DNA from 4 places in the Pseudomonas sp. E141 genome. Region 4 is predicted to be linked to each of the others. Evidence: predicted binding sites of a transcription regulator. Region 4 holds the regulator's gene; each other region holds the start of a gene.
The links. Region 4 encodes FliA, which starts transcription of late flagellar genes. Its sites were predicted from a motif close to CTAAAGTTTNNNNNNNNNNNGCCGNTAA; they were not measured.
Positions count from the first base shown of each region.

Region 1: the regulator FliA is predicted to act here: its motif matches at 4,455-4,482, upstream of GKKCFE_RS10670 (methyl-accepting chemotaxis protein).
Region 2: the regulator FliA is predicted to act here: its motif matches at 4,540-4,567, upstream of GKKCFE_RS08960 (methyl-accepting chemotaxis protein).
Region 3: the regulator FliA is predicted to act here: its motif matches at 3,144-3,171, upstream of GKKCFE_RS19690 (flagellar protein MotY).

Region 1 covers NZ_CP084024.1:2,359,181-2,366,740, reverse strand. The annotation lists gene GKKCFE_RS10685 (acyl-CoA reductase) at 1-2,069, shown strand, start outside; gene GKKCFE_RS10680 (phenylacetate--CoA ligase family protein) at 2,122-3,396, shown strand; gene GKKCFE_RS10675 (GNAT family N-acetyltransferase) at 3,393-4,337, shown strand; gene GKKCFE_RS10670 (methyl-accepting chemotaxis protein) at 4,541-6,535, shown strand; gene GKKCFE_RS10665 (DUF411 domain-containing protein) at 6,805-7,251, shown strand; gene GKKCFE_RS10660 (YqaA family protein) at 7,251-7,560, shown strand, end outside.
Region 2 covers NZ_CP084024.1:1,968,306-1,975,865, reverse strand. The annotation lists gene GKKCFE_RS08980 (DUF3087 family protein) at 1-391, opposite strand, end outside; gene ppnN (nucleotide 5'-monophosphate nucleosidase PpnN) at 609-1,982, shown strand; gene GKKCFE_RS08970 (HAD family hydrolase) at 2,116-2,784, opposite strand; gene GKKCFE_RS08965 (MATE family efflux transporter) at 2,969-4,315, opposite strand; gene GKKCFE_RS08960 (methyl-accepting chemotaxis protein) at 4,617-5,834, shown strand; gene GKKCFE_RS08955 (response regulator) at 5,846-6,214, shown strand; gene GKKCFE_RS08950 (STAS domain-containing protein) at 6,230-6,514, shown strand; gene GKKCFE_RS08945 (chemotaxis protein CheA) at 6,554-7,560, shown strand, end outside.
Region 3 covers NZ_CP084024.1:4,389,037-4,396,596, forward strand. The annotation lists gene GKKCFE_RS19680 (hypothetical protein) at 238-792, shown strand; gene GKKCFE_RS19685 (argininosuccinate synthase) at 740-1,957, opposite strand; gene GKKCFE_RS19690 (flagellar protein MotY) at 2,085-3,047, opposite strand; gene pyrC (dihydroorotase) at 3,239-4,285, shown strand; gene rnt (ribonuclease T) at 4,282-4,959, shown strand; gene GKKCFE_RS19705 (peroxiredoxin) at 5,162-5,764, opposite strand; gene GKKCFE_RS19710 (bacterioferritin-associated ferredoxin) at 6,068-6,286, shown strand; gene bfr (bacterioferritin) at 6,486-6,959, shown strand; gene grxD (Grx4 family monothiol glutaredoxin) at 7,156-7,497, opposite strand.
Region 4 covers NZ_CP084024.1:1,394,344-1,401,903, reverse strand. The annotation lists gene GKKCFE_RS06375 (protein-glutamate methylesterase/protein-glutamine glutaminase) at 1-944, opposite strand, end outside; gene GKKCFE_RS06370 (chemotaxis protein CheA) at 993-3,257, opposite strand; gene GKKCFE_RS06365 (protein phosphatase CheZ) at 3,285-4,070, opposite strand; gene GKKCFE_RS06360 (chemotaxis response regulator CheY) at 4,089-4,460, opposite strand; gene fliA (RNA polymerase sigma factor FliA) at 4,627-5,370, opposite strand; gene fleN (flagellar synthesis regulator FleN) at 5,367-6,197, opposite strand; gene flhF (flagellar biosynthesis protein FlhF) at 6,315-7,560, opposite strand, start outside.

The sequences.
Region 1 (7,560 bases), 960 kb from region 4:
GCAATGCTCCGCTGCTGGGGTTCTTCGCGGCACTGGAAAGCCTGCTGGCGGGCAACGTCAACTGGCTGCGACCCAGCACGCGCGATGCAGACCTGACGGCGCGGGTGCTGGCGACGTTCCTCGATTGCGACCCAAGCGGCCAGTTGCGCGATTACGTTGCGGTGCTGCCAGTGCCCTACCACGAGTGCCGGCGTCTCTTCGCGCTGGCCCAGGGCGTCAGCGCCTGGGGTGGCGAGACAGCACTCAAGGCCATGCGTGACCAGCTTCCAAGCGGCTGCCGCTGGATCGATTGGGGACATCGCATCAGCTTCGCCTATGTCACGCCGCAAGCCGCCAACGAGCAGGCGCTGGACAGTCTGGTGGATGAGGTCTGCCGCCTCGATCAGCAAGCCTGTTCCAGCCCCCAGTGGCTGTTGGTGGACAGCGACGAGCCGGCCCAGATGCTGGCACTGGGTAACGCCTTGGCTGGTGCATTTGAACGACGCACCGGACAATGGCCGGCGTTGGAAACCAGTGCAGCCGAAGCGTGCGAGATCACCACCCGCACGGCACTTGCCCGACTTGACCACAGCTTTGCAGGACAAACCGGCCAGATTTGGGAAGGCCACGGCTGGCGTATTATTTGGGAGCATCACCGCGACCTGTTGCCATCGCCACTGTTTCGCACGCTTTTATTACGACCGGTGCCCCATGGGCTGATCACCGAAACCCTGCTGCCCTGGCGAAACGTGTTGCAGAGCTGCGCGCTGATCAGTGAACCGCAACGGGCGCCTGAGCTGGCACGTCGCGTATTAGCCGCCGGCGTGACCCGCATTTCGGCAACCGCAGACATCCAGCAAGGCTACGAGGGCGAGCCTCACGACGGCGTCTACGCGCTGCAACGATTGAGTCGTCGGGTATCGGTCGGTCTTGAACCTGAGGTCGCCAGTCATCGTGTGACACTGGACGCCCCGCCGACCACGACACCTATTTCACCCTCGACGCCGATCATGGACAAAGCGGCATTCCTGGCGCTGCCTGCCGCACCCCAGGCCCAGTTGTTCTTCCGCTCAGGTGGTAGCAGCGGCGCACCGGTGCTGTCGCCCTACAGCTACCGCGATTTTGATCGCCACATGCGGGCCGCCGCCGACGGACTGCGCGCGGCCGGTCTGGATCCGACGAAGGATCGGGTGATGAATCTGTTTTATGGCGGCAACCTCTACGGTGGCTTCTTCAGCTTCTCGAAAATACTGGAGCACATGAACGCCGTGCATTACCCCATGGGTGCGACGTCAGATGCGGACTTTGAAGAGATCGCACGGATGATCGTCGCTCACAAGGTCAATACCCTGGTTGGCATGCCAAGTACCTTGCAGCGCCTGTTTTCCAGCCAGCGAGAAACCCTTCAAGGCTACGGCGGCGTGCGCAAAGTCATGTTGGGCGGCGAGCACCTGGGGCCAGGCTGCCGTCAGTTGCTTGAGGACTGCGGCGTGACAAGTATTCGCTCAGCCATCTATGGCAGCGTCGACGCGGGCCCCCTTGGCCATGCCTGCGCTGCTGGCGGCGAGGGCGTGTTCCATCTCATGGAGGACATTCAACACTTGGAGATCGTCCAGTTGGAACAGGACACTCCAGTCGAACCAGGGGAAACCGGACGGCTGCTGTTCACTTCGCGCAGACGCCAAGCGCAGCCCCTTCACCGCTACGAAGTTGGTGATTGCGGGCGCTGGCTCACCGCTCCCTGCTCGTGTGGCCTGGAGTCACCCCGGTTCGAGTTGCGCCAGCGCCACGGCGCCCTGATACGCATCGTGACGTACCTGATCAATACCCGCGAGCTGGCTGAGCAGGCACAAACGGCCATTCAGATCGTACTCGATTACCACAGCAGCGGCTGCGAACGCCTGCTGATTCGCGCCGATGGCGACGCACAAACAGTTCGGCGCCAGGTCATGGGCCTCGAACTGCTGTCCACGCTGGTGGAGTCCGAAATGCTTGTACTGGACGTGCAATCCTGTCCAGCAACAAGTTTCGAACCTAACAAACACAGCGGCAAAGTACCGCTGGTGATTGATCGCAGACTCACCGCTTGATTGTTTTCCCGTGTAATTGAATAAGCGGACGTTAGAGTCCGAGAGAACCCTGATGAGCACCTCTTTACCATTCGAACAATGGCTCGCCCATATTCGTACGCATTCAACGTTCTACCGCAAGTCTTTACGGCATTTACCCGCGCAGAATTGCGCTCTGGAGGATGTCCCCATTGTCGACGTCGCCGACTATTGGGCCGGCAGTCATGACCTGGACCATTGGGACGTACTGACCGGCAAAGTCGAAGACGCACTGATCTACAAAACCGGTGGCACGACCAGTCAGGGAAAACTGTCTGTGTACACCCACGCTGAATGGCAGCGGATGCTCAACTGCTTCGGTCAGAGCCTGTCAGGGCAATTGAGGGCTGGTGATCGAATCGCCAACCTGTTCTTTTCCGGAGACCTGTACGCCAGTTTCCTGTTCATTCATGGCGCCCTTGGCAAAGTCGATGTAGCCATCACCGAATTCCCGTTCACCGGGGCGGTGGATCTCGACGTGCTGACCGAGGCCGTAACCGGCCACCGCATCAATGTGCTGGCCGGCGTGCCCGCGCACCTGCTGGCGTTTGCCGACCATTTGGATCAACAGGGGCGAACGCTGCCCGGCATCACCACCGTGCTGTTCGGCGGAGAAAACCTGTTCGACAGCCAGTTGCCCGCGTTGCAGCGCGCCTTCCCACAGGCACGCTTCGCCTCCATCGGCTATGCCAGCGTCGACGCCGGGCTGGTGGGCGCCAGCGCACCGGACTGCAACCTGGGCGAGCACCGCGTGTTCGGCGAACAGATACGGGTGGAGATCATCGATGAACTGAGCGGTGAGGTCATCCAGGCGTGCGATCGGCCCGGCAATCTGGTGGTGACCAACCTCACCCGGACCCTGATGCCCATCGTGCGGTATCCGGTGGGCGACCGAGCGTGCTGGCGCGAGCCGGTTGGTACCCCGCGACGCAAGTTCGCGCTTCAGGGCCGCAGCGCGAAAAGCCAGCGAGTGCGGGTAGGCGTTTTCTCGCTGTTTTCGCAGGAAATCAGCGACATCATCCGCAGCATTGGCGGTGACCTTCAGTGGCAATTGATCATCGAGCACGCACAGAACAACGACCGCGTGTTGCTCAAGTGGGTGCCTGGCGGGCAAACCCAGGCTTGCCAGTCACTCTCCAACACATTGAAAGCTGCTTTGACCAAACAGTATCCGGGTATCGACCAACTCGACCTGCACGTCCAGGCCTGCGCCTTGCAAGCGTTGGAACGCCATCCACGCTCTGGCAAGCACCTGTCGATCATCGACCGCCGCACCTATGCTCCGTTGACAGCGAGGCACGCCGGATGAGCAGCGTGGTCATCCGACCGTTCAGGCCCACGGATGGCGTCGGAACCAGCGAATTGTTCCGCCGGGTTTACGGCGATCACTACGTCTCACCAGACGTCTACCTGCCACACATGATTGGCCTGCACAACCTGCTGAACCGTTGGCACTCCATGGTCGCCGTGGAGGATGAGCGCGTGGTCGGTCATGCCGCATTGTGTCGGCAGACGGCCGATGGTGAAGACGCGGAACTGGCCCTGATCGCGGTGGACCCCGCGATGCAGGGCGGCCAGATTGCGACGCGCCTGGGGCAGAAATTACTCGACAGCTGCCAGGACCTCGGGCTTGCCAGGCTGTCGATCAAGCAAGTCACCAGCCATTGCTACAGCCAGCGTCTGGCACAACGCCTGGGGTTCCATGACACCGGGCTGCTGCCTGACCATGTGCCCTCACCTTTCGCCACGGTCCACGCCGAAACCATCGTGGTCGGCAGCCAAGTGGTCAGCGGCCATCGCCGCCCGCTGCCGCACCTCAAATGGCCCGCGGCATGCCAATGGCTGACGCAACCCTTGGCATCGCTGTTTGGTACCTCGCTCGAGGCGCCCTTGCCTTCGGTACAGCCTTTTCAAATCCGACAGCTGCCCGGAAGAATCGACATTGTGGCTGGGTACATAGGCCTTCGCCTGGCCGGGCAACTGCTGCGCTTGCCGGCCCATTGGTCGCTTTCAGTGCGACTCGGACTGCGTCAGCAATTTGCCGACGATTACCAACGATTGATGGACGCCGGATTCATCTTCACCGGGATCATGCCTGCCGAAGGCGACCCCGGTTGGCAGGCGCTGTTTCACCGTGGCGCCCTGGATCGCCCGCTCACCTTGCATTCGGAGCCGATGCAACGGCTCCACGAACAAGTGCAAGCCCAAGGGCACATCTGGAGGAGCGCCCAGGCAGGTTCGGCGGCGTAAAAACGGAGTTTTCGGCGCTGTGGCCACGCAAAAAAGTCGCGCTGAAATGCTGGAAGATCGCGGCGTTCACGCTGCGATCTTTCCCGATCAGCGGTAATGTTTGCTATGTGGGCACCCCTCAAGCTGTCCAGCGACGGGCCGATAAAAATAAGTCAGGCCATTGCGCCAGCTCCCGAAAGACGCCTTCGAGCAAGGATTCCCACATGCCCGCATTTCGCACCATTCAGGCGCGCTACACGCTGTTCCTGATTTCATTCATCCTGTTGTTGTCCATCCTGACCGTCGTGGGTATCAGCTATCTCGTCGCGCCCAAACTGCGCCACACCGAAGAGCAAGTGGCGCTTAATCGCATCAGCGAAGTGGCCGAGCAGATCCAGGGGGAATTGAACAAGGTCCAGGCGCAGCAACGCAGCATCACCCAGACCATCCCGCTGCTCGACAGCGATGCCATAGACAGGGTCCTGCCTGGCTTGGTGGATCAGTACGGCGAGCTGAAAGTCTTTGGTGGCGGGATCTGGCCGCTGCCTAATCAGCGGGCCGAAGGACGTAGCAAATTCAGCACGTTCTGGCACCGCGACGCCTCGGGCAAACTAGTGGTCAATACCTTCTGGAACAGCGACGCGGCGCCAAATTATTACGATCAACCCTGGCACAAGGGCGGCATGGCCACACCCGCCGGCAAGTGCGCCTGGGCCGCCGCCTATAAAGACGACGCCAGCGCTGAGCCGCGGACCAACTGCGCCATGTCCATCCAGAAGAACGGCGCGCCTTATGGCGTTTCCACCATCGACGTGACCCTGGGCTTCTTCAATGAGCTGGTAGCACGCAAGGAAGCCGAGCTGAGCGCCGAGATGCTGATCGTGGAAGGCGATGGCAAGATCATCAGCAACAGTTCGCGCATCAGCGGCCCCATCGTGCTGAAGAACATCAGCGAACTGGCGGCAACCTCGCCCTTCGCCGCACAGGTAAAGGCCGGCCTGGCCCAACGAGACCAGCCGCTGCAGCGGGTCGAATTTGATAACAAGGGTGAGGCCAGTACCTTTTTCATGCGGCCTATCGAAGGTTCGCCGTGGTTCCTGGCTACCGCCTTGCCAACCCGCCTGATCACCGCCCAGCGCGACGATGTACTGAGCACGTTAAGCCTGCTGCAGATCCCGATGGTGATCCTGCTGGTGTTGATGCAGTTGTACGCGATCCGTCAGTTGACCAACCGCATGAAGACACTCAAGAGCAACATCGATGCGCTGTCCACCGGCGATGCCGACCTGACCCGGCGCATCACCATCCGCGCCGAGGATGAACTGGGGGCGATCGGTCATTCGGTCAACGGCTTCATCGTTTACCTGCAAAACATGATCGGCGAAGTCACCCAGGCGACCGGCGCCATGGCGACAAGCCTGGACAACCTGCAACGGACCTCAGCCCACACCAGCGAAATCCTGATGCGCCACGCCTCGGAAACCGATCAGACCGTCACGGCCATCACCGAGATGAGTTCCACCGCCGAAAGCGTCGCGCAGAACGCCGCCGAAACCGCTGCGTTCACCCAACGCGCCAATGAACATGCCGACCATTCTCGGGTGGTTGTCGCAGAGGCGTCCAACAGTGTGGTGGCCTTGATCGATGAAGTCGCCAGTGCTACCCGCAAAGTCGAAAGCATGCAGCAGGACGCTCAACGCATCACCGAGATTCTCGGCGTAATCGGCGCCATTGCCGAGCAGACCAACTTGCTGGCCCTTAACGCCGCCATCGAAGCCGCCCGGGCCGGTGAGCAGGGTCGAGGCTTCGCAGTGGTGGCCGACGAGGTACGCGCCCTCGCCGCCCGCACCCAGGCCAGCACCTCGGAAATCAACGAAATGCTGACGCGCTTGACCCAGGGCGTGAGTTCATCGGTTTCGGCCATGGAAAACACCCAGGCCAGCTGCCAGTCAGCCGCCGACGCCACGTCCAGGGTCAATTCAGGACTGGATGAAATGGCCGGTTCCGTCAGCCAGATCAACAGCCTGAGCACTCAGATCGCCACCGCTGCCGAACAGCAGAGCGCCGTGACCGAGGAAATCAATCGCAGCATGGTGCAGATCCGCCATATGGTGGAAGAGCTGGTGGAAAGTGGCCTGGCCAGCGAGAACAACACCCGCCAGTTGCTGGAAGCCAACAGCCGGGTGAATGCGATCATGGGGCGGTTCAAAGTGCGCTGAAACGCCCCAGGTTGTTTGCATATGAACCTGAGGGAGCGAGCCTGCATGCGATGACGGCGGCAAGGTCGACACTGGCCAAGCTGACCCACCGCGATCGCGAGCAGGCTCGCTCCCGCAGGGTTCTGCGGTGGCGGGTGAATTTGCGCCGAACTTCGAATCAGTACCGCTTCCAACCTGACAACTCTGTAATCCGCCCCTCAGCCCACTGTCAGCTCACGCTCGCTACTCTGTTATCCTCCTCCCAAACTGTTCGACACGAGACTGTCCCCATGGCCAATCCCCTGCACCTGCTCGCCCTGAGCGCGTTTTTTGTCACCACCCTGGCCCAGGCCGCCGAACCGATCACCATTGACGTACACCGCGATGCCAATTGCGGTTGCTGTAAAAAATGGATTTCACATCTGCAAGAAAACGGCTTCAAGGTCAACGACCATGTTGAAACCGACATGAGTTCAGTCAAACAACGCCTGGGTGTTGCGCCAAACCTGCGCTCCTGCCACACCGCCCAGATCAATGGCAAATTCGTTGAGGGGCATGTCCCGGCCGACCAGGTCCTGGCGTTGAGCAAACGGAACGACCTGCTCGGTGTGGCCGCGCCTGGCATGCCCATGGGTTCGCCCGGTATGGAAACGGACGGCATGAGTGATGCGTATCAGGTGATCGGCCTGAAAAGCGACGGGACGCAAACCGTGGTGGCGGATTACCCGGCCCACTGATGGGCGAGGCTTACATCGGCTTGTTCCTGGCGGCATTCGGTGCCGCCACCTTGTTACCGCTGCAATCCGAAGCACTGCTGGTTGGGCTGTTGCTCAGCGAACGCTATGAAACCTGGCTGTTGCTGGGGGTCGCCACCGTGGGCAACGTACTGGGCTCGCTGGTGAACTGGTGGCTGGGCACACGCCTGGAGCAGTTCAAGGATCGGCGCTGGTTTCCGGTCAGTCCGGCGCATCTGGACAAGGCCCGCGTGCATTATCAGCGTTATGGGCGTTGGTCGCTGCTGCTCAGTTGGATGCCCATCATCGGCG
Region 2 (7,560 bases), 570 kb from region 4:
CGTCCAGTTGATGCATCTGCGTCAATCCCAGATGATAAAACCGTAGCAGCTTCATGGCCGCCACGTCCTGGGCCTGCACACCGGCCTTCACCTGGTGGATCACATTGGTGATGCTCATCAGGCTGCGCTTGAGCTGCCAGCCGTACACCGCCGCGGCCATCCACGGCTGCGACCAGAAATACAGACGCATCAAGGCGACCATCACCAACACCGCGGCAATCACCCCGCCGAGATTGAAGCGAAAATTATCCCCCCCGGGTGTGCCGAACAGCATCACCGAAAGGCTGGACAACAGCATCGCCAGTGCCAGGAACGTCACGGCGACGATGAGGGTACTGCGTCGGGTCTGGCGTCGGTAGACTTCGGCGTCCCACGGCTTGAGCTCGAACATCGCGGTGCAATTTCCTTGTGCGGGGTAAAAAAAGTCCCGCATTATCGCCTGCCCGGTGGATTTAGCTATGCTGGAGCTCATTTTGTGTTGCAACCGACCCGAAGGATCCGGATCAAAGTCCATGGCGATACCGCAAGGATCGTGCGATCTTTCTGCGTGGACGTTTTTTTCAAGATGCCGTCGTTGTGAGTACGGCATCGTTTTCAAGGAAAGCTGAATGAATCAAAGACATGTAATCAACGCCTCGGTCAGCCCGAAGGGCAGCCTGGAGACTTTGTCCCAGCGTGAAGTCCAGCAACTGAGTGAGGCCGGTTCCGGCAGTATCTATACCCTCTTCCGCCAGTGCGCCCTGGCCATTCTCAACACCGGCGCCCATGTCGATAACGCCAAGACCATCCTGGAAGCCTACAAGGACTTCGAGATCCGTATTCACCAGCAAGACCGCGGCGTACGCCTGGAACTGCTGAACGCCCCGGCCGACGCCTTCGTCGATGGCGAGATGATCGCCAGCACCCGCGAGATGCTGTTCAGCGCCCTGCGCGACATCGTCTACACCGAGAACGAACTGGACAGCCAGCGCATCGACCTCAGCTCCTCCCAGGGCATCAGCGACTACGTCTTCCACCTGCTGCGCAACGCCCGCACATTGCGCCCTGGGGTGGAGCCAAAAATTGTCGTGTGCTGGGGCGGCCACTCGATCAACACCGAAGAATACAAATACACCAAGAAAGTCGGCCACGAACTGGGCCTGCGCAGCCTGGACATCTGCACCGGCTGCGGCCCGGGCGTGATGAAAGGCCCGATGAAAGGCGCCACCATCGCCCATGCCAAACAGCGCATCCACGGCGGCCGTTACCTGGGCCTGACGGAGCCCGGCATCATCGCCGCCGAAGCGCCGAACCCGATCGTCAATGAGCTGGTGATCCTGCCGGACATCGAGAAGCGCCTGGAAGCTTTTGTGCGCGTGGGCCACGGCATCATCATCTTCCCGGGCGGCGCCGGTACGGCGGAAGAGTTCCTCTACTTGCTGGGTATCCTGATGCACCCGGCCAACCAGGACCTGCCCTTCCCGGTTGTTCTGACCGGGCCCAAGAGCGCCGCGCCGTACCTTGATCAACTGCATGCCTTTGTCGGTGCGACCCTGGGCGAGGCTGCGCAGAAGCACTACCAGATCATCATCGACGACCCTGCCGAAGTGGCGCGCCAGATGACCCAAGGGCTCAAGGCGGTCAAACAGTTCCGCCGCGAACGCAACGACGCTTTCCACTTCAACTGGTTGCTGAAAATCGACGAAGGCTTCCAGCGCCCGTTCGACCCGACCCACGCCAACATGGCCAGCCTGGGCCTGAGGCGCGACCTGCCCGCCCACGAACTGGCCGCCAACTTGCGCCGGGCGTTCTCGGGGATCGTGGCCGGTAACGTCAAGGACAAGGGTATCCGCCTGATAGAAGAACACGGTCCTTACGAGATCCACGGCGATGCCGCCATCATGGAACCCCTCGACCGGCTGCTCCAGGCCTTCGTCGCCCAGCACCGCATGAAACTGCCGGGCGGCGCGGCGTATGAACCGTGCTATCGCGTGGTGACCTGACTGATTCAACGATCACCACAGATCCAACTGTGGGAGCGAGCCTGCTCGCGATGGCGGCGGATCAGATTGCATCAATGCTGAATGTGCCGACGCTATCGCGAGCAGGCTCGCTCCCACAGGGGGTCTGCTGCGATCACAGCGTCGGGTTCAGTCGCATCCGTCCGGCCTCATCCACCTCAAGGCCAAGCCCACGGTAATCCTTGATCAGCGGATGGGGGGTGGCCACCGGATGCGTATGCGTCGCCGTCACCACCCACACATCCGCTCCCGCCGCCTCGCCGGCCTTGATACCCGCTTCGGCATCCTCGAACACCAGGCAGTCCTGGGGGGCGACTTGCAAGCGCTCCGCTGCCAGTCGATAACAGGCCGGATTGGGTTTGCCGTCGCTCACATCCTCGGCGGTGACCATCACCGCCGGACGTGGAATGCCGGCCGCTTCCATGCGCCGCAAGGCCAGCGCCATGGGCGCCGAGGTGACGATGGCCCACTGCAGGGGCGGCAGGCTGTTGAGAAATGCTGCAGCACCGGGCACCGGCACCACACCTTCCACGTCTTCGATTTCCTCGCGGGTAATCTGCTCGGCCTCGGCCAGGGCATCTACCCCTGGCAGGCGCTGGCGGGCAATGGTGTCGATGGCGCGCACGCCGTGGATGGTCGGCAGAAAGCTCGCCACCTCCACACCGTGACGAAGGGCCCAGCGCGTCCAGATCCGCTCGGCCGCGGCGATGGAATTGAGCAGCGTGCCGTCCATGTCGAAGAGGAAGGCGCGATAGGAAACACTGGAGGGCGGGCGGGCAGACATCGAAATCCTCGGTGATGGCGGTAGGAGAATGCCGGCCACTGTAACATCGCCAGGCACCGAATCCCTGTGGGAGCGAGCCTGCTCGCGATGGCGGTGAGTCAGCGCGCATCGATGCCGAATGTGCCGACGCTATCGCGAGCAGGCTCGCTCCCACAGGTTTTTTGTTGTGTCAGAAAGCGCAGAGCTACACCAACCGCTCAATCCGCTGATGCTGCCAGACCATCTTGTAGTACAGGGTCTGCAACACCAGCATGCTCAAGTAAGCCACCGGAAACGCCATCCATACCCCTTGCAGGCCGAACTGCGCGTCCAGCAGGTAGGCCACTGGCAGCTGAACGCCGACGATGCAGAAGATCGAAATCGCCACCGGCATCAGCACCGTGCCGCTGGCGCGCATGATGCCGCCGACCACCGCCTGGAAGCCGAAGACCAGCAGGCTCCAGAGCATGATGTGCAGCAGATGTTCGGCCTGGATTCGCGCCGCCGGGTCGGTGATGAACAGCCCCAGCAGCCAGTGAGACAACAGATATCCCAAGACCACCAGCCCACCGGTGAGCCAGACGTTGATCAACAGCCCGGTACGCAGGATCGGCCCCAGACGCTCCAGACGCCCGGCACCGATGGCCTGGGCGCCGAGGATCGAGGCGGTGATGGCAATCGACAACGCCGGGAACTGCACGTAATTGACGATCTGCGTCACCGCGCCATAGGCGGCCGTGGCCTGGGACCCGTGGCCATTGACCAGCGCCAGGATCACCAGCTCCGACAGTGAGATCACCACCATCTGCAACCCCGTGGGCAGGCCGATGCGCAGCACCTTGCCGAGGATGTCCATGTCCAGGCGCATCGCCGCGAACAACGCCCGGTCCGGCGCCAGGGCGTGCTCGCGACGGTTCAGGCGCCACGCGAGCATGACCATGGCCGACGCCGTACCCACCAGCCCCGCCAGCGCCGCGCTCTCGATGCCCATCTGCGGCAGCCCCAGCCAGCCGCGAATCAGCGCCGGCGTCAGCAGCAGCCCGACGCTGGTGGACACCAGCAAGGCCAGCATGGGCGACAGCGTATCGCTCACCCCGCGCAGCAACTGGGTAAACACCACGAACACCAGCAGTATCGGCAGGATCCACATCATCACCCGGGCATAGGACACCGCGTCCTCCAGCACATCGGCCGGCGTCCCCAGCCCCTGCAGCGCCTGGCGCGCGAACACGGTGCCGAGCACCGCCGCCACCAGCCCGATGATCGCCGCCAGCAATAACGTGGTACCGGCAATCGCCTTCACCGTGCCGGTTTCCCCGGCGCCGTAAGCCTGCCCGATCAATACCCCTGCTCCCGCGCCCAGGCCAATCACCAGCGCGATAAAGAAAAACAGGATGGGAAACATGCCTGATACCGCCGCCAATGCCTGGGTGCCGAGCATCTGGCCGATGTAGATGCTATTGAGCGTGCCGGACATCGATTGCAGGAAATTGGACAGGACCATGGGGGCCAGGAACAGAAGGTAGATTTTCCAGAGAGGCTGGGTGGGCATGAGGGCTCGTGATGGGAGGTTCAAAATCCGATGCGGGGTAATTTAGCTTATTCCCGGATGGTGGTGAGGGAATCTGTGGGAGCAAGGCGCAAGGGGTTGTGGGCGACTCATCTGTTCGTCAGGGCGCCTCGACATTTCAGCGACTGCGTCTAATCTCAGATAGCACAGTGCCACTCACTGGGCAGGTCAACGCCCTCGGCCATACCGGAATCGGACGACCGGTCTTAAAGTCCGGGGTGGGGTCGCAGATAACCAGTTATTCGTAAATAACCTGTTAGCAACACTGTTCAAGGACCGAACCATGACGTCGTATTCACACGGTCATTCCCATTCCCAAACTCCGCCGCGCATCCTTTGGTCCAGCTTGTTTGTGGCCCTGATCGCGAGCGTCGTCCTGCTGGTTCTCAACGGCCCAAGTACACAAAACCTGGGGTTGTGTGCCGTGCTCCTGGCCATTGGCGCCGGGGTCGGCGTGTGGGCTGCCCGCGCCCAGCACCAGCAGATCGACAGAGCCGTCGCCGCCGCCATTGCCCATCACGCGCTACACGCCGCCGACCACTTGAACCATAAGGCCAGCGCGCAACTCAACGAAGTCATCCTCGGTGCCATGCCGATCTGGGCCAAGCAGGTGGAAAGCTCCCGGCAGCAGACCGAAACCGCGATCGTCTCGCTGACCAATCGCTTCACCGGCATCTCTTCACGCCTGGAAGATACCGTGCAAGCTTCGCAACTGGCCGCCGGTGAGCTGGCCGGCAACAGCAGTGGCGGCGCCGTGCAGGTGCTGGCCCAAAGCGAAGGTGAGCTGGTCCAGGTCATCGACTCCCTGAAAGCCACCCAGGCCAGCCGCGATGAAACCCTGGCCCAGGTGCGCAACCTCACCGCCTACACCGGCGAGCTGCGGACCATGGCCGCCGATGTCGCGGCCATTGCCGCGCAAACCAACTTGCTGGCCCTCAACGCCGCCATCGAAGCCGCCCGTGCGGGCGAAGCCGGGCGCGGTTTTGCGGTGGTGGCCGACGCCGTGCGCAGCCTGTCGAGCAAGTCCAGCGAGACTGGCCAGCAGATGTCGGCCAAGGTCGACATCATCAATAGCGCCATCACTCAATTGGTCCAGGCCGCCTCCAGCGGCGCGGATCAGGACAGCCAGTCGGTCAGCGTCTCCGAGGACAGCATCCAGCGCGTGCTGGAACGCTTCAAGAGCGTCACCGGGCGGCTGGCCGAATCGGCCGACCTGCTGCAGCAGGAAAGCTTCGGTATTCGCGACGAGCTCACCGAAGTGCTGGTCAACCTGCAATTCCAGGATCGGGTCAGCCAGATTCTCAGCCACGTGCGCGACAACATCGAGGACCTGCATGTGCATATGCAGCAGGCCAGTCAGTCGCCCGACCAGGCCGTTTCCATCGATGCCCGCCAATGGCTGGCGCGCATGGAAACCACATACGCCACCGAAGAACAACGCCGCAACCATCACGGCGAATCGGGCACGCAACAGAATTCACAGGAAATAACCTTCTTCTAGGAGAGCCGTTCATGGCTAAAAGTGTATTGGTTGTCGACGACTCAGCGAGCGTCCGGCAGGTCGTCGGCATCGCGTTGAAAAGTGCCGGCTACGACGTGATCGAGGCCAGCGATGGCAAGGATGCACTGGGCAAGCTCAATGGCCAGAAGGTGCACCTGATCATCAGTGACGTGAACATGCCGAACATGGACGGCATCACCTTCGTCAAGGAGGTCAAGAAGCTGGCCAGCTACAAGTTCACGCCGATCATCATGCTCACCACCGAATCCCAGGAGTCGAAAAAACTCGAGGGCCAGGCGGCGGGTGCCAAGGCCTGGGTGGTCAAGCCGTTCCAGCCGGCGCAGATGCTGGCGGCGGTGTCCAAGCTGATTCTTCCTTGATTCGCGGAGAGTGAAATGCCCTTGCTGTACGAAACACAGGACGACACCGCGCAGGTGCAGATCGACGGCGAGCTGACGATCTACACCGCCGCCGACCTCGCCGCGCAGTTGCTGCCGCGCCTGGGGGCGACGCCGCGCATGGCGCTGGATCTGTCGCAGATTACGGAAATGGACGGCGCCGGCCTGCAACTGCTGATGATGGTCCAGCGCGAGGCTCCCAAGGCCGGTACCCGCCTGGAAATAACGGGCCACAGCAAGGCCGTCACGGAAACACTCGCCCTGTGCAACCTGGTTGTATAGAGACCTCGCAACACGTCGGACACGACAAAGGATATGAGCGTGAGCATCAATCTCGATCAGGCACAACAAACGTTCATCGTCGAGGCACGGGAACAGTTGCAGGCGATGGAAGAGTCCCTGCTGCAACTGGAAAGCGACCCGGGCGACGATGATGCTATTGGCGCGATCTTCCGGGCGGCCCATACGATCAAGGGATCGGCCGGGCTGTTCGGCCTGGAACCCATCGTCAGTTTCACCCACATCGTCGAAGACGTGCTCGATCGGTTGCGCAATGGCAGCGTCGAAGTGGACGCCGGCCTGATCGCCGTGCTGCTCAAGTCCAGTGATCACATGCTGGAGCTGATCAATGTGGTGGCCAACCAGGGCGCGAAACTGGCGCCCCCGGCCCTGGCCCGGGAAATGGAGCTGTGCCAGATCCTTCAGGAATATCAGGCGCCCTCGCCTGCCGAAGCCCCGAAGCCCGCCGAAGCAAGCGACACACAAGCGCCCGCCGAAACGCGCCTCTGGCATATTGCCCTGCGTTTTGGCCCGGAGGTGTTCCGCAACGGCATGGACCCGCTGTCATTTCTGCGTTACCTGCAAACCCTCGGTGAGATCATCCACATCACCACGCTGACCGACGCAATGCCCTCGGCCGAAACCTGGGATGCCGAGTCCTGCTACCTGGGGTTCGACATTGAGTTCAGTTCGGCTGCCGGCCACGGGGCGATCAACGAAGTCTTCGATTTCGTGCGCGAAGATTGCCAGATCCAGATCGTCGCCATTGATGACCCCGTGCCGCAGATGAACACCGGGCTGGTTGCAACCACTCAAGAGCAGGCTGACCCCAACACGGCAATGGTCACCACCGGCGAACTGATGCCGGACCAGCGTTCGGCTGCGCGCATGCCCGCTCAGGTCTCGCCCGACAAGCAACCGACGACCAGCGACGGCAAGGCCAAGGACGGCGCCTATGTGCGGGTCAACGCCGACAAGCTCGACGAGTTGATCAACCTGGTGGGCGAGCTGGTCATCGCCAGCGCCGGCGCCAGCCTGCTGGCCCGCCA
Region 3 (7,560 bases), 3.0 Mb from region 4:
CACCCCGTCCCCCAATAGCAAAAAAACACTCGCCTCATAAAAAGTAACTGAATTATTTACCAACACAACCACAAAGGTTTTATTTAAATAAAATTGAATTCACATAAGGAATAAGCGAAATTTATTCAATCCTATCCATGAGGAAACACCACGATCAATACCTTAACCGCGAACTCATCAATTACTCACACCTTCCTAATGCAATCACCGAGCCTGAATATGTTATGAGCATCCACCATGAACAAACCTTCGAAAATCATCACCAACCCCATGACGCTAATCGCTATATTCGCAACTTTGTCCGAGACTTCGGCAGCCATCTCCCTGCCTTTCCTCGACGATCAGGACCGTGAATACTATCTTTGGTTTCTGATCAGCTTTCCGTTCTATCTATTATTTCTTTTTTTTATCACCCTGAACTTTAACTATCGCTCGTTATATTCGCCCTCGGATTTTCGCAAGAGCAAACACTTCATGAAAATCATGGATGATTCGAGCTGTCGGCGCGCACGGTTTTCCCGCCGGGCGCCCAAGGGCAAAGGATGGCTGATCACTGTTCATCCACAGAAAAAACAGCGACGACTGTTCATTTTGGTTATCCCCCGGGCACCGGAAGGCCTGGCCGAGGCCGATCGATCCAAACGCGCAAAACAGCGCCACAACGAACGAGCAGCACAGGGGAAAGGGTCCCCCAAAAAAAACGGCCTGCACATGGCAGGCCGTTTTCATGGAGCCAGGATCAGAACAGCTTGCGACCCTTGTTCGCCGCGATGCGCATGCGCAGGGCGTTGAGCTTGATGAAGCCAGCAGCGTCGGCCTGGTTGTAAGCGCCACCGTCCTCTTCGAAAGTCGCGATGTTGGCATCGAACAGGGAGTCATCAGACTTGCGCCCAGTGACGATGACATTGCCCTTGTACAGTTTCAGGCGCACGACGCCATTCACGTTGACCTGGGAGGCATCGATCATCTGTTGCAGCATCAGGCGCTCCGGACTCCACCAGTAACCGGTGTAGATCAGGCTGGCGTACTTGGGCATCAACTCGTCTTTGAGGTGAGCCACTTCGCGGTCCAGGGTGATCGACTCGATCGCGCGGTGAGCACGCAGCATGATGGTGCCGCCCGGGGTCTCGTAGCAGCCGCGGGACTTCATGCCGACATAACGGTTCTCGACGATGTCCAGACGACCGATGCCGTGTTCGCCACCGATACGGTTCAGGGTCGCCAGCACGGTGGCCGGGCTCATTTCCACGCCGTCCAGCGCGACGATATCGCCGTTGCGATAGGTCAGCTCCAGGTATTGCGGGGTGTCAGGAGCCTTCTCCGGGGAGACGGTCCAGCGCCACATGTCTTCTTCGTGCTCGGTCCAGGTGTCTTCCAGCACGCCGCCTTCATAGGAGATGTGCAGCAGGTTGGCATCCATTGAGTACGGGGATTTCTTCTTGCCGTGGCGTTCGATCGGGATGGCGTGCTTCTCGGCGTAGTCCATCAGCTTTTCACGGGACAGCAAGTCCCACTCGCGCCACGGCGCGATGACTTTCACGCCGGGCTTGAGGGCATAGGCACCGAGTTCGAAACGCACCTGATCGTTGCCCTTGCCGGTGGCACCGTGGGAAATGGCGTCGGCACCGGTTTCGTTGGCGATTTCGATCAGGCGCTTGGCGATCAACGGACGGGCGATAGAGGTACCCAGCAGGTACTCGCCTTCGTAAACAGTGTTGGCGCGGAACATCGGGAACACGAAGTCACGGACGAACTCTTCGCGCAGGTCATCGATGTAGATCTCTTTGACGCCCATGGCCTGAGCCTTGGCGCGTGCAGGCTCGACTTCTTCGCCCTGCCCCAGGTCAGCGGTGAAGGTCACCACTTCACAGTTATAAGTGTCCTGCAGCCACTTGAGGATCACCGAAGTGTCCAGGCCGCCGGAATACGCCAGAACGACCTTGTTTACGTCCGCCATGCCATCACTCCACGGGTTGTACGGAAAGCCGAGAAGTTTAACGTCCAGCGCGGATAATTTACAGGGGCGCGACAGCTTATGACGACGAAGCGACAGATTATGTCGAGCGCGCGACGATCCTCACGGGTCAGGATGTCCGCGCGGCGGTGGCTGCAGTGGGCTGGGCCGGTGTCGCGGTCGGCGTCGGAGCCTTGGCAGGGGGCGCGGCGGGTGTAGCCTGCGGTGCCGGCGCTTCAGGCACCGCCACACGCTCCAGGCGCACGGCCACACGACGGTTCTTGGCGCGGTTGGCGGCACTGGTGTTGGGCACCAGGGGGTAACGTTCGCCGTGGAACCGCACGGTGATCTGCGACTCTTGAAAGCCGTTGGCCTTGAAGAAGTCCTGGACCGCCAGGGCACGGCGACGAGACAGCTCACGATTGGTCAATCGATTGCCGCTATTGTCGGAGTGACCGTCGAGTTCGACATGGTTGACGGTCGGGTCGGCTTTGATGAAGTCGATCATCACCTGCAACTGAGCCTTGGCCCGGGCATCGAGCTCAACGCCTTCGCCGGGAAAGCCGATCTGGGATTGCTTCACCTGCTCGAAATTCTTCGGCAACAGTTTTGCCACGCAGCCCTGGTAATCACTGAAGGCCTTGTTGAAGCGCACGGGCAGCAGCCGGACTTCCGAAACCCGCCCGTCCCCCGTGTTACGCCGTACCACTGGGCTGCGCCCTTCCATCAGCCCGCTGATCAAGCGGCCCGCCTGGACCTGAGAGCTGTTGAAGAGCACATCGCCGCTGCCGAGCCTGACCGAGCCCAGGTTGATGTCGCCCCGTCCCGGCTGCCAAGGCGCGGCGGCCGCCAGCAGGATGGCCGAACCACCACCGAGCATCGGGTTATGGGACTTGAGCCGGAAGATCGCCTGCTCGCCGGCCCGGCGCACGAATTCGCCGCTGCCGAAATCGGTGACCGGCTGACTCAGCCGGCACTCGAACTTGTCGCCTTCGACCGTCCACTCAATGCTCTCCAGACGGGTCTGGAAAGTGAGCGCCATGGCGGGAAGGCTGGCAAACACACTGAGCAAGGCTAAATAACGCTGGCGCACGGGCGGCTCCAATGGCTTTTATACAAAGATCGACACACGTTGAGAGTATGACGCCTGTCCGGGGCGCCTTACGGATTCGTGGCACACCTGTAGGAGCTATCGGTAACTTGCGCCAGAACTTGATAGCGGGTGCCTGAATCGGTCTTTTCCGGTAGCATTCCCCAGAGTTTGACCCGCCTGGAAGCCCCCCAATGTCCGACCGCCTGACCCTGCTGCGTCCCGACGACTGGCATATTCATCTTCGCGATGGTGCTGTGTTGACCCATACCGTCGCCGATGTCGCGCGCACCTTCGGGCGCGCAATCATCATGCCGAACCTGGTTCCGCCAGTGCGCAACGCCATCGAGGCCGACGGCTATCGCCAGCGAATCCTGGCCGCACGCCCGGCCGGCAGCCGTTTCGAACCGCTGATGGTGCTTTACCTCACCGACCGTACGCAGCCCGAAGAAATACGCGAGGCCAAGGCCAGCGGCTTCGTCCATGCCGCCAAGCTGTACCCCGCCGGCGCCACCACCAACTCGGACTCCGGCGTCACCAGCATCGACAAGATTTTCCCGGCGCTGGAGGCCATGGCCGAAGTCGGGATGCCGTTGCTGATCCACGGTGAAGTCACTCGTGGCGACGTCGACGTGTTCGACCGCGAAAAAATCTTCATCGATGAGCACATGCGTCGCGTCGTGGAACGCTTCCCGACGCTCAAGGTGGTGTTCGAACACATCACCACCGGTGATGCCGTGCAGTTCGTCAACGAAGCCTCGGCGAACGTTGGCGCGACCATTACCGCACATCACCTGCTGTACAACCGCAACCATATGCTGGTGGGCGGGATCCGGCCGCACTTCTATTGCCTGCCGATCCTCAAGCGCAACACCCATCAAGAAGCCTTGCTCGACGCTGCCACCAGCGGCAGCGCCAAGTTCTTCCTCGGCACGGACTCGGCGCCCCATGCCCGGCACGCCAAGGAAGCGGCCTGCGGTTGCGCTGGCTGCTACACCGCCTATGCCGCCATCGAGATGTATGCCGAGGCGTTCGAGCAGCGCAATGCGCTGGACAAACTCGAAGGCTTCGCCAGCCTCCACGGCCCGCGCTTCTATGGCCTGCCGGTGAACACTGATCGTATTACCCTGGTTCGCGACGAGTGGACCGCCCCCGCCAGCCTGCCTTTTGGCGAGCTGACTGTTATCCCGCTGCGCGCCGGTGAAAAACTGCGCTGGCGCCTGCTGGAGGAAAGTGTGTGAGTGAAGATCATTTCGACGACGAGCTGGACGGCAACGGTGGTTCGGGCGCTGCCCGTCACCCCATGGCAGCCCGCTTCCGGGGCTACCTGCCGGTCGTGGTCGACGTAGAAACCGGCGGTTTCAACTCCGCCACCGATGCGCTGCTGGAAATCGCTGCGACCACCATTGGCATGGACGAAAAAGGTTTTGTGTTCCCTGATCACACCTATTTCTTCCGCGTCGAACCGTTCGAAGGCGCCAACATTGAGGCGGCAGCCCTGGAGTTCACCGGGATCAAGCTTGATCACCCATTGCGCATGGCGGTGAGTGAAGAGACGGCCCTGACCGACATCTTCCGAGGCGTGCGCAAAGCCCTGAAGGCCAACGGCTGCAAACGGGCGATCCTGGTCGGCCACAACAGCAGCTTCGACCTGGGCTTTCTCAATGCCGCCGTGGCGCGCCTTGACATGAAGCGCAACCCGTTCCATCCGTTTTCCAGCTTCGACACCGCGACCCTTGCCGGCCTGGCATACGGCCAGACCGTGTTGGCCAAGGCCTGCCAGGCGGCCGACATCGACTTTGATGGCCGTGAAGCCCACTCGGCCCGCTACGACACCGAGAAGACGGCCGAGCTGTTCTGCGGCATCGTCAATCGCTGGAAAGAAATGGGTGGCTGGCAGGATTTCGACGACTGATGTGCTGAGTAAGCATCAGGACGGTGCGAGCAAGGCTTGCCCGCGATGAAAACGACACGGTATCCCAGAGATACCGAGGCGCCTGTATCGCGAGCAAGCTTTGCTCCCACAGCTGTTTCTGGTGTTTTTAAACAATTGGGATAAATCCTTCCCCATAAAAAAACCGGCCCATCGAGGGCCGGTTTTTTTGTGCCTGTTGCGCTTACAGCTTGTCGCTGTGCTCGCCCAGGTAGGCGGCAACGCCTTCAGGGGATGCGGTCATGCCCTTGTCGCCTTTTTTCCAGTTGGCTGGGCACACTTCGCCGTGCTCTTCGTGGAATTGCAGCGCGTCGACCAGACGGATCAGCTCTTCCATGTTACGGCCCAGTGGCAGGTCGTTGATGATCTGCGAACGGACAACGCCCTTGTCGTCGATCAGGAACGCGCCACGGAAGGCCACGCCGCCTTCGGACTCAACGTCATAGGCCTTGGCGATTTCGTGCTTCATATCGGCAGCCATGGTGTATTTCACCTGGCCGATACCACCAGCGTTGATAGCCGTGTTGCGCCAGGCGTTGTGGGTGAAGTGCGAGTCGATCGAAACGGCAACCACTTCAACGTTGCGGGCCTTGAAGTCGTCCATGCGGTGATCCAGCGCGATCAGCTCGGATGGGCAGACGAAGGTGAAGTCCAGCGGGTAGAAGAACACCAGGCCGTATTTGCCTTTGATGGCCGAGGACAGGGTGAAGCTGTCGACGATTTCGCCGTTGCCGAGCACGGCCGGGACGGTGAAGTCAGGGGCTTGTTTGCCTACGAGTACGCTCATTGGATATCTCCTGGTGAATAACGTGAAAACAAGGTCCGGGCCAGCCTGCCACCCTCAGGCGACAGCCCTGTGACACGAACCCGCTTGCAAGGGCCGATCATCATACACCGCGAATTTGGACTGTCTTCAACGGTTTTTCGGCGAGTCCAAAAATCCTTTCCCTTGGCATGCCCCCTCATTGGCCCTGGATAAAAAACCGTTCGTCAGCTCTGGCCCAAGGGTTTCAGAAACCACTTTGACAATCATTCTCGTTAACATTAAGATCCGTCTCAATTGAGTCACAACCAGCGACGGTTCTTACTTATGTATGTTTGCCTCTGCACTGGCGTCACCGACGGACAAATCCGCGAAGCGATCTATGAAGGCTGCTGCAGCTACCGCGAAGTCCGCCAGGCCACCGGCGTAGCCAGCCAATGCGGCAAATGTGCGTGCCTGGCCAAGGAAGTGGTTCGCGAAACCCTTGCCAAAATGCAAACGGCCCAGGCCTCGATTCCCTATCCGGTAGAATTTACTGCCGCTTAAATCCAGCTTCTTGAAGAACCGGGCTCAATGTCCGGTTTTTTTATGCCTTTAAATCAAGCGCTTAGCCTCTAGACGCGGAACACAAACATTCTTATTCCGATTAATTTTCATTTATTATTCAATAACTTAGGTTTGACACTCGTCAGTGTGCGGCTCAAACTCAGCCCTATACACAGCTATTACAGGGCAGGCCCTCACCATGAAAGGCGACGTTACAGTCATCCAGCATCTCAACAAGATCCTCGCCAATGAGCTGGTCGCGATCAACCAATACTTCCTGCATGCGCGCATGTATGAGGATTGGGGCCTGAACAAGCTGGGCAAGCACGAGTACCACGAGTCCATCGACGAGATGAAACACGCGGACAAGCTGATCAAGCGCATCCTGTTCCTCGAAGGTCTACCGAACGTCCAGGACCTGGGCAAGCTGCACATCGGCGAACACACTCAGGAAATGCTCAAGTGCGATCTGACGATCGAGCGTGCCGGCCACGCCGACCTGAAAGTCGCCATCGCCCATTGCGAGAGCGTTGGCGACTTCGGCAGCCGCGAACTGCTTGAAGACATCCTCGAGTCCGAGGAAGAACACATCGACTGGCTGGAAACCCAACTGGGCCTGATCGACAAAGTGGGTCTTGAGAACTACCTGCAATCGCAGATGGGCGAAGAGTAACTTCCCCAAAAGCAAGCCAATAAAAAGCCCCGCCCTCTTTCCAGAGGCGGGGCTTTTTATTGCCTGGATTTCCAGGCCACAGCGCAAAACCTTTGTGGGAGCGAGCCTGCTCGCGATAGCGGTCTATCAGTCACAACACGTTGACTGACACGCCCTCATCGCGAGCAGGCTCGCTCCCACATTGTTTGTCCGTGAATCAGGCTTCTGTCTTGTTCGCAGCCGCTTTTTCGGCAGCAGCCTTGATCGTGGCCTGCAAAGAGCCGTCGGCCGCCATCTCGGTCATGATATCGCTACCGCCGATCAGCTCACCGGCCACCCACAGTTGCGGGAAAGTTGGCCAGTTGGCGTACTTGGGCAGGTTGGCGCGGATTTCCGGGTTCTGCAGGATGTCCACGTAGGCAAACTTCTCGCCACACGCCATCACAGCCTGAGCAGCCTTGGCCGAGAAGCCGCACTGTGGCGCATTCGGCGAGCCTTTCATGTAAAGCAGGATGGTGTTGTTGGCAATCTGGTCTTTAATCGTTTCGATGATATCCACGGAGCACCTCGGCTTAAACTTTGCGACTTCAGTTGTCGACACGGTGGCGCATTGTAACGGAAA
Region 4 (7,560 bases):
GCACCCATGCCGGTGAGCACCACCGCCAGAACTTTGTCGCCGTAGGATTTAGCGGCGGAGCCGAAAGTGATGTCCACACACGGTTTGTAATTGAGGCGCTCATCGCCGGGCAGGATTTTCACCGCGCCGCGACCATCGATCATCATCTGCTTGCCGCCTGGCGCCAACAGCGCCAGGCCCGGACGCAGGATGTCGCCATCCTCGGCCTCCTTGACGCTGATACGACACAGCTTGTCCAGACGCTCGGCGAACGCCTTGGTGAAGGCCGCAGGCATATGCTGGATCAGCACGATCGGCGCCGGAAAGTTGGCCGGCAACTGGGTCAGGACCCGCTGCAACGCCACCGGGCCGCCGGTGGACGTACCAATGGCGACCAGTTTGTAGGCTTTGCGCTTGGGGGCCGGCGACGATGACGTACTGGCGGGCGCGGAACGAGCTGGCGCTGGGGCCGGGGCACTGCGCGCTGGGGCCGGATTGAAGCTGCCCAATGAAGCCGGGGCTGGTGCAGGCGCTGGCGCAGGTGTGCTATAGGCACCGACACGCCGGTTGCTGCGGGAAATACTGTGGACCTTCTCGCACAGCAACTGCCGAACCTTGTCGGGGTTGCGCGAAATGTCTTCGAAATTTTTCGGCAGGAAATCCACCGCCCCGGCGTCCAGCGCATCGAGGGTCACCCGGGCGCCTTCATGGGTCAGGGAGGAGAACATCAATACTGGGGTCGGGCAGCGCTGCATGATATGCCGCACCGCCGTGATGCCATCCATCATCGGCATCTCGTAGTCCATGGTGATCACGTCCGGCTTGAGCGCCAGCGCCTGATCGATTGCCTCTTTGCCGTTGGTCGCCGTACCGACGACCTGAATACTCGGGTCCGCCGAGAGAATTTCCGAGACGCGGCGGCGGAAAAACCCCGAATCGTCCACCACCAGGACTTTAACTACCATAAACACTCCGTTAGACGAGACGCGGCTGCGGGCCGCGCCCCTCCAGAATCAAATACGCCGTGCGGCGTAACGCTTGAGCATGCTTGGCACATCGAGAATCAACGCGATGCGACCGTCGCCGGTGATGGTGGCGCCGGACATGCCCGGGGTGCCCTGGAGCATCTTGCCTAGCGGCTTGATGACCACTTCTTCCTGGCCCACCAACTGATCGACGACGAAGCCGATCCGCTGGGTGCCCACCGAAAGGATCACCACATGGCCTTCACCCTGCTCGACATGAGCGGCGGAGCTGACCAGCCAGCGCTTGAGGTAGAACAGCGGCAGTGCCTTGTCCCGCACGATCACCACTTCCTGGCCGTCCACCACGTTGGTGCGCGACAGGTCGAGGTGGAAGATTTCGTTGACATTGACCAGCGGGAAGGCGAATGCCTGGTTGCCCAGCATCACCATCAGGGTCGGCATGATCGCCAGGGTCAGCGGGACCTTGATGACGATTTTCGAGCCCTGGCCCTTGGTCGAGTAGATGTTGATCGAACCGTTGAGCTGGGAAATCTTGGTTTTCACCACATCCATGCCCACGCCACGGCCCGACACGTCGGAAATCTCGGTCTTGGTCGAGAACCCCGGGGCGAAGATCAGGTTGTAGCACTCGGTGTCGCTCAGGCGGTCGGCGGCATCCTTGTCCATCACACCGCGCTTCACCGCGATGGAGCGCAGTACGTTCGGGTCCATGCCTTTGCCGTCGTCGGAGATCGACAGCAGGATGTGGTCGCCTTCCTGCTCGGCGGCCAATACCACCTTGCCGCTGCGGGGCTTGCCTGACTCTTCGCGCTCTTGCGGCGACTCGATACCGTGGTCGACCGCGTTGCGCACCAAGTGGACCAGTGGATCGGCCAGAGCCTCGACCAGGTTCTTGTCCAGGTCGGTCTCTTCGCCCACTAGTTCCAGGTTGATTTCTTTCTTGAGCTGGCGTGCCAGGTCGCGAACCAGGCGCGGGAAGCGCCCGAAGACTTTCTTGATCGGCTGCATCCGGGTCTTCATGACCGCCGTCTGCAAGTCAGCCGTGACCACGTCCAGGTTCGACACGGCCTTGGCCATGGCTTCGTCCTGGCTGTTGAGGCCCAGGCGCACCAGGCGGTTACGCACCAGCACCAGTTCGCCGACCATGTTCATGATCTCGTCCAGGCGAGCGGTGTCGACCCGTACAGTGGTCTCGGCTTCGCTGGCCGGCTTTTCCGCCGGCGCGGCCGCCGGTGCGCGGGCTGGCGCCGGGGCAGCGGCAGCAGGCTTGGGTGTCTCAGCCTTCGGTTCCGGTGCCTTGGCGGCGGGTTTGGCCGCGGCCTTCTCCGCTGGCGCAGCCGCTGTGGCAGTGGCGGCAGGCGCAGTGGCTGTTGAGGCGGTGCCGACTTCGCTGAACTTGCCCTTGCCGTGCAGTTCGTCGAGCAGTGATTCGAATTCGTGATCGCTGATCAGGTCGCTGCCCGCTGCTGCGGCGGCAGGCTTGGCTGGGGTCGGCGCGGAGGCGATAGCCGAATCCAGTGCGTCCACGGCGAAGTTACCCTTGCCGTGCAACTGATCGAGCAAAGCCTCGAACTCATCGTCGGTGATATCGGAGTTGTCGCCCGCCGCTTTCGGGGCGGCCGGGGCACTCGGGGGGGCGACGGCATCCACGGCGAACTGGCCCTTGCCGTGAAGCTGATCGAGCAGCGACTCGAACTCGGCGTCGGTGATTTCATCGCTGGCGGCGGCATCGGCGGCCGGCGCAGCCGGGGCAGCAGGCGCTGCCGGAGCCTGGGCTTGAGCCTTGACGGCGTTCAGCGAGTCCAGCAGTTGTTCGAATTCGTTATCGGTGATGTCGCCTGATTCCTCGGCGACCGGTTCCTCAACCACTGGCGCGGCTACCGGTGCAGCTTCGTCAGCCGACTGCGGCTCGGCCAGGCGCGACAGCGCGGCGAGCAGCTCAGGCGTAGCAGCGGTGATCGGCGAGCGCTCGCGCACTTCACTGAACATGCTGTTGACCGCATCCAGCGCTTCGAGCACCACGTCCATCAATTCCGAGTCAACGCGACGCTCACCCTTGCGCAGGATGTCGAACACGTTTTCGGCAATGTGACAGCACTCCACCAGCTCATTGAGCTGGAGGAAGCCGGCGCCTCCTTTTACAGTGTGGAAACCGCGAAAAATTGCATTGAGCAGATCCGCATCATCAGGTCGGCTTTCCAGCTCGACCAGCTGTTCGGACAGTTGCTCTAGAATCTCGCCGGCCTCAACCAGGAAATCCTGAAGGATCTCTTCATCGGCGCCGAAGCTCATTAATGGGTGCTCCTAGAGGTCTAAAACCTAAAATCCAAGGCTGGACAGCAAATCGTCCACATCGTCCTGACCGGACACAACGTCTTCTCTTTTATCGGCATGAATTTGCGGACCTTCACCCTGAGAGAGATGTTTTTGTGGATCTTTTTCAGCGAGCATCGCTTCACGGTCGTGTTCGATGCCTGCAAAGCGGTCTACCTGGCTGGCCATCAACACCAGTTTGAGCAGGTTGCTTTCCACTTCGGTGACCAGTTGGGTCACCCGCTTGATCACCTGGCCGGTCAGGTCTTGATAGTCCTGAGCCAGCAGAATGTCGTTGAGGTTGCTCGCCACGGCGCGGTTCTCGGCGCTACTGCGCGTCAGGAAACCGTCGACCCGACGGGCCAGCTCGCGAAACTCTTCAGCCCCGACTTCGCGCCGCATGAAGCGACCCCAGTCGGTGCTCAAGGCCTGGGCTTCATCGCTCAGGCCATTGACCAGCGGCGTTGCGTTCTCCACCAGGTCCATGGTGCGGTTGGCCGCGGCCTCGGTCAGCTTGACCACATAACCCAGACGCTCGGTCGCGTCGGTGATCTGCGAGACCTCCTCGGCCTGCGGCATGTTCGGATCGATCTGAAAATTGACAATCGCGCTGTGCAGTTCACGCGTGAGCTTGCCCACTTCCTGATACAGACCGCGGTCACGGGTCTGGTTGAGCTCATGGATCATTTGAACCGCATCGCCAAAGCGGCCTTTCTCAAGGCTGTCGACCAGTTCGCGGGCATGTTTTTTCAGGGTCGATTCGAAATCACCCATTGAAGATTCGTTATCCATAGCTCCCCCGTGGCGCCGTTAACCGATGCGTTCGAAGATTTTTTCGATCTTCTCTTTCAACGCCTGGGCCGTGAAGGGTTTGACCACGTAGCCGTTCACACCGGCCTGGGCCGCTTCGATGATCTGCTCGCGCTTGGCTTCGGCAGTGACCATCAGCACCGGAAGGTGCTTGAGTTTTTCGTCGGCGCGCACGTGGCGCAGCAAGTCGATACCGGTCATGCCGGGCATGTTCCAGTCAGTCACCAGAAAGTCGATGCTTCCGCTGTTGAGAACCGGAATGGCAGTGGTGCCATCGTCGGCCTCGACCGTGTTGGTGAACCCAAGGTCACGCAACAGGTTTTTTATGATCCGCCGCATCGTTGAGAAGTCATCAACGATGAGGATTTTCATGTTCTTGTCCAATTCGACCTCCAAGCAGTCTTAAACGCGCCCAGCACCTGAACGCGCCATTTCAATCAATCCGGCACAACACTCGACAACGGTCTGGAGGACAACAGAGAAAGACTGGCTCAGCACATGCCAGGCCAGCCTCGTTCGCAGTGTCCCCACACTGCTGTCAGCGCGCTCGCCACTCCCCCAAACGCCCCCGCAAACGGGCCGCGCACTGGCTGTGTAACTGGCTGACCCGCGATTCGCTGACACCCAGGACCTCACCGATTTCCTTGAGGTTCAGCTCTTCGTCGTAGTACAGCGCCAAGACCAGTCGCTCACGCTCCGGCAAATTGGCAATCGCATCCGCCAGCGCGCTCTGGAAACGCTCATCTTCCAGGTCACGCGATGGCTCCATGTGAGCACTCGCGCCGTCCTCGTGCAGCCCTTCGTGTTCGCCGTCCTGCAGCAGGTCGTCGAAACTGAACAGGCGACTGCCCAAGGTATCGTTCAAAATCCCGTAATAATCATCGAGACTCAATTGGAGTTCGGCCGCAACCTCGTGATCTTTAGCGTCACGCCCGGTTTTAGCTTCAATGGCGCGAATGGCGTCACTGACCATGCGGGTATTGCGATGCACCGAACGCGGCGCCCAATCACCCTTACGGACTTCATCGAGCATCGCCCCGCGAATGCGAATACCGGCATAGGTCTCGAAACTGGCGCCCTTGCTCGCGTCGTATTTGTTCGACACTTCGAGCAGGCCGATCATGCCCGCCTGGATCAGGTCTTCAACCTGGACACTGGCCGGCAACCGCGCCAGCAAGTGATAGGCGATACGCTTGACCAGAGGCGCGTATCGCTCAATCAATTCGTACTGGGCGTCCCGTGCCGATTTCTTGTAGAGATGGTTGTAACCGCTGGCTGTCATAACACGGGCCCTGCTGTTTGTTGCACGAGACGCTCGACGAAAAACTCCAGATGCCCGCGAGGGTTGGCTGGCAGTGGCCAGGTATCAACCTTCTGGGCAATAGCCTTGAACGCCAGTGCGCATTTGGAACGGGGAAAGGCTTCATAAACCGCACGTTGCTTCTGGACGGCCTTGCGTACGCTTTCGTCGTAGGGCACAGCGCCGACGTATTGTAGGGCGACGTCCAGGAAACGATCCGTGACCTTTGTCAACTTGGCGAACAGGTTGCGACCTTCCTGCGGGCTCTGGGCCATGTTGGCCAGGACGCGGAAGCGGTTCATGCCGTAGTCACGGTTCAATAACTTGATCAGGGCATAGGCGTCGGTGATGGACGTCGGTTCGTCGCAGACCACCAGCAAGACTTCCTGGGCAGCGCGTACGAAACTGACGACCGAATCACCGATACCGGCAGCGGTGTCGATCACCAGCACATCGAGGTTGTCACCGATGTCGCTGAAGGCCTGGATCAGGCCGGCGTGTTGAGCCGGGGTCAGGTGAACCATGCTCTGGGTGCCCGAGGCAGCCGGCACGATGCGAATCCCGCCCGGCCCTTGCAGCAGCACGTCGCGCAGTTCGCAGCGGCCCTCTATCACGTCCGCCAGCGTGCGCTTGGGCGTGAGCCCCAGCAGCACGTCGACGTTCGCCAGGCCCAGGTCGGCGTCCAGCAGCATGACCCGTCGGCCAAGCTCTGCCAGAGCCAGGGACAAGTTCACTGACACGTTAGTCTTGCCGACGCCACCTTTGCCGCCGGTCACCGCGATCACCTGTACGGGATGCATGCTGCCCATGTTCGTTCTTTACCTTGTCTTACTTAGACGGAGGCCACATTACTGGCTGCGCGCTCGCATGAAGGAACAATGCATGGCAGACCATCGATGTAGGTACAAAAAATATTCATGATTACCTCAGCCGACCTGCTTGGTCGGGCTGTGGTAGATATCAGCGAACATATCAGCCATGGCTTCTTCGCTGGGTTCTTCCTGCATTTGCACACTCACGGCACGACTGACCAGTTGATGACGGCGCGGCAGATGCAAATCATCCGGGATCCGCGGCCCGTCGGTCAGGTAGGCCACCGGTAAATCATGACCGATCGCCAGGCTCAACACCTCGCCCAGGCTTGCCGTTTCGTCCAGCTTAGTCAGGATGCAGCCGGCCAGCCCGCAGCGTTTGTAGCTGTGGTATGCGGCGGTTAGAACCTGTTTCTGGCTGGTGGTTGCCAACACGAGATAATTTTTTGACCGGATCCCACGCCCGGCCAGGCTTTCAAGCTGCATGCGCAGGGCCGGATCGCTGGCTTGCAGGCCGGCGGTATCGATCAGCACGACGCGCTTGCGCAGCAGCGGTTCCAGCGCCTGGGCCAGGGACTGGCCCGGATCCACATGGGTCACCGACACATTGAGGATCCGGCCAAGGGTCTTGAGTTGTTCCTGGGCACCGATACGGAAACTGTCCATGCTCACCAGGGCGATGCTCTGGGCGCCGTACTTGAGTACATAACGCGCCGCGAGCTTGGCCAGGGTGGTGGTCTTGCCCATGCCGGCCGGGCCGACCATGGCAATGACGCCACCTTCTTCGAGAGGCTCGACTTCCGGTGTGGCGATCATCCGCGCCAGGTGCGCCAGCAACATGCGCCAGGCCTGACGAGGTTCTTCGATATCGTTGATCAGCGCCAGCAGGTCGCGGGACAACGGGCCGGACAAGCCGATACGTTGCAGGCGACGCCACAGGTTTGCCTGGGCCGGACGGTTGCCTTGCAACTGGTTCCAGGCCAGGGAGCCGAGCTGAACTTCCATCAGTTCACGCAGGCTGTTGAGTTCGAAGCGCATCGAGTCCAGGGCGCGCGGGTCGACGCCACCGCCTGAGGCAGCCTGAACCGGCGCCGGACGACGCGGCTCGGCCTTGGCCTGCTCGACCAGTGGCTCAGCAGCGGTCAACGGCAATCCAGCGGTCAGAGGCTGGCCGGCGAACAATTGACGATTGGTGCCCGCGCTGGCTTCGCCGTCACTGCTGCGCAAGCTCAATTCGGCCTGGGCACTGGCGATGCGCGACTGGGTCTTGCGCAGCTCATCCTCGAGTTCCATGTTGGGAACACGTGGGGCCAGCGCCGACAATTTGTAATCCAGAGCCGCCGTCAGCTCGACACCGCCG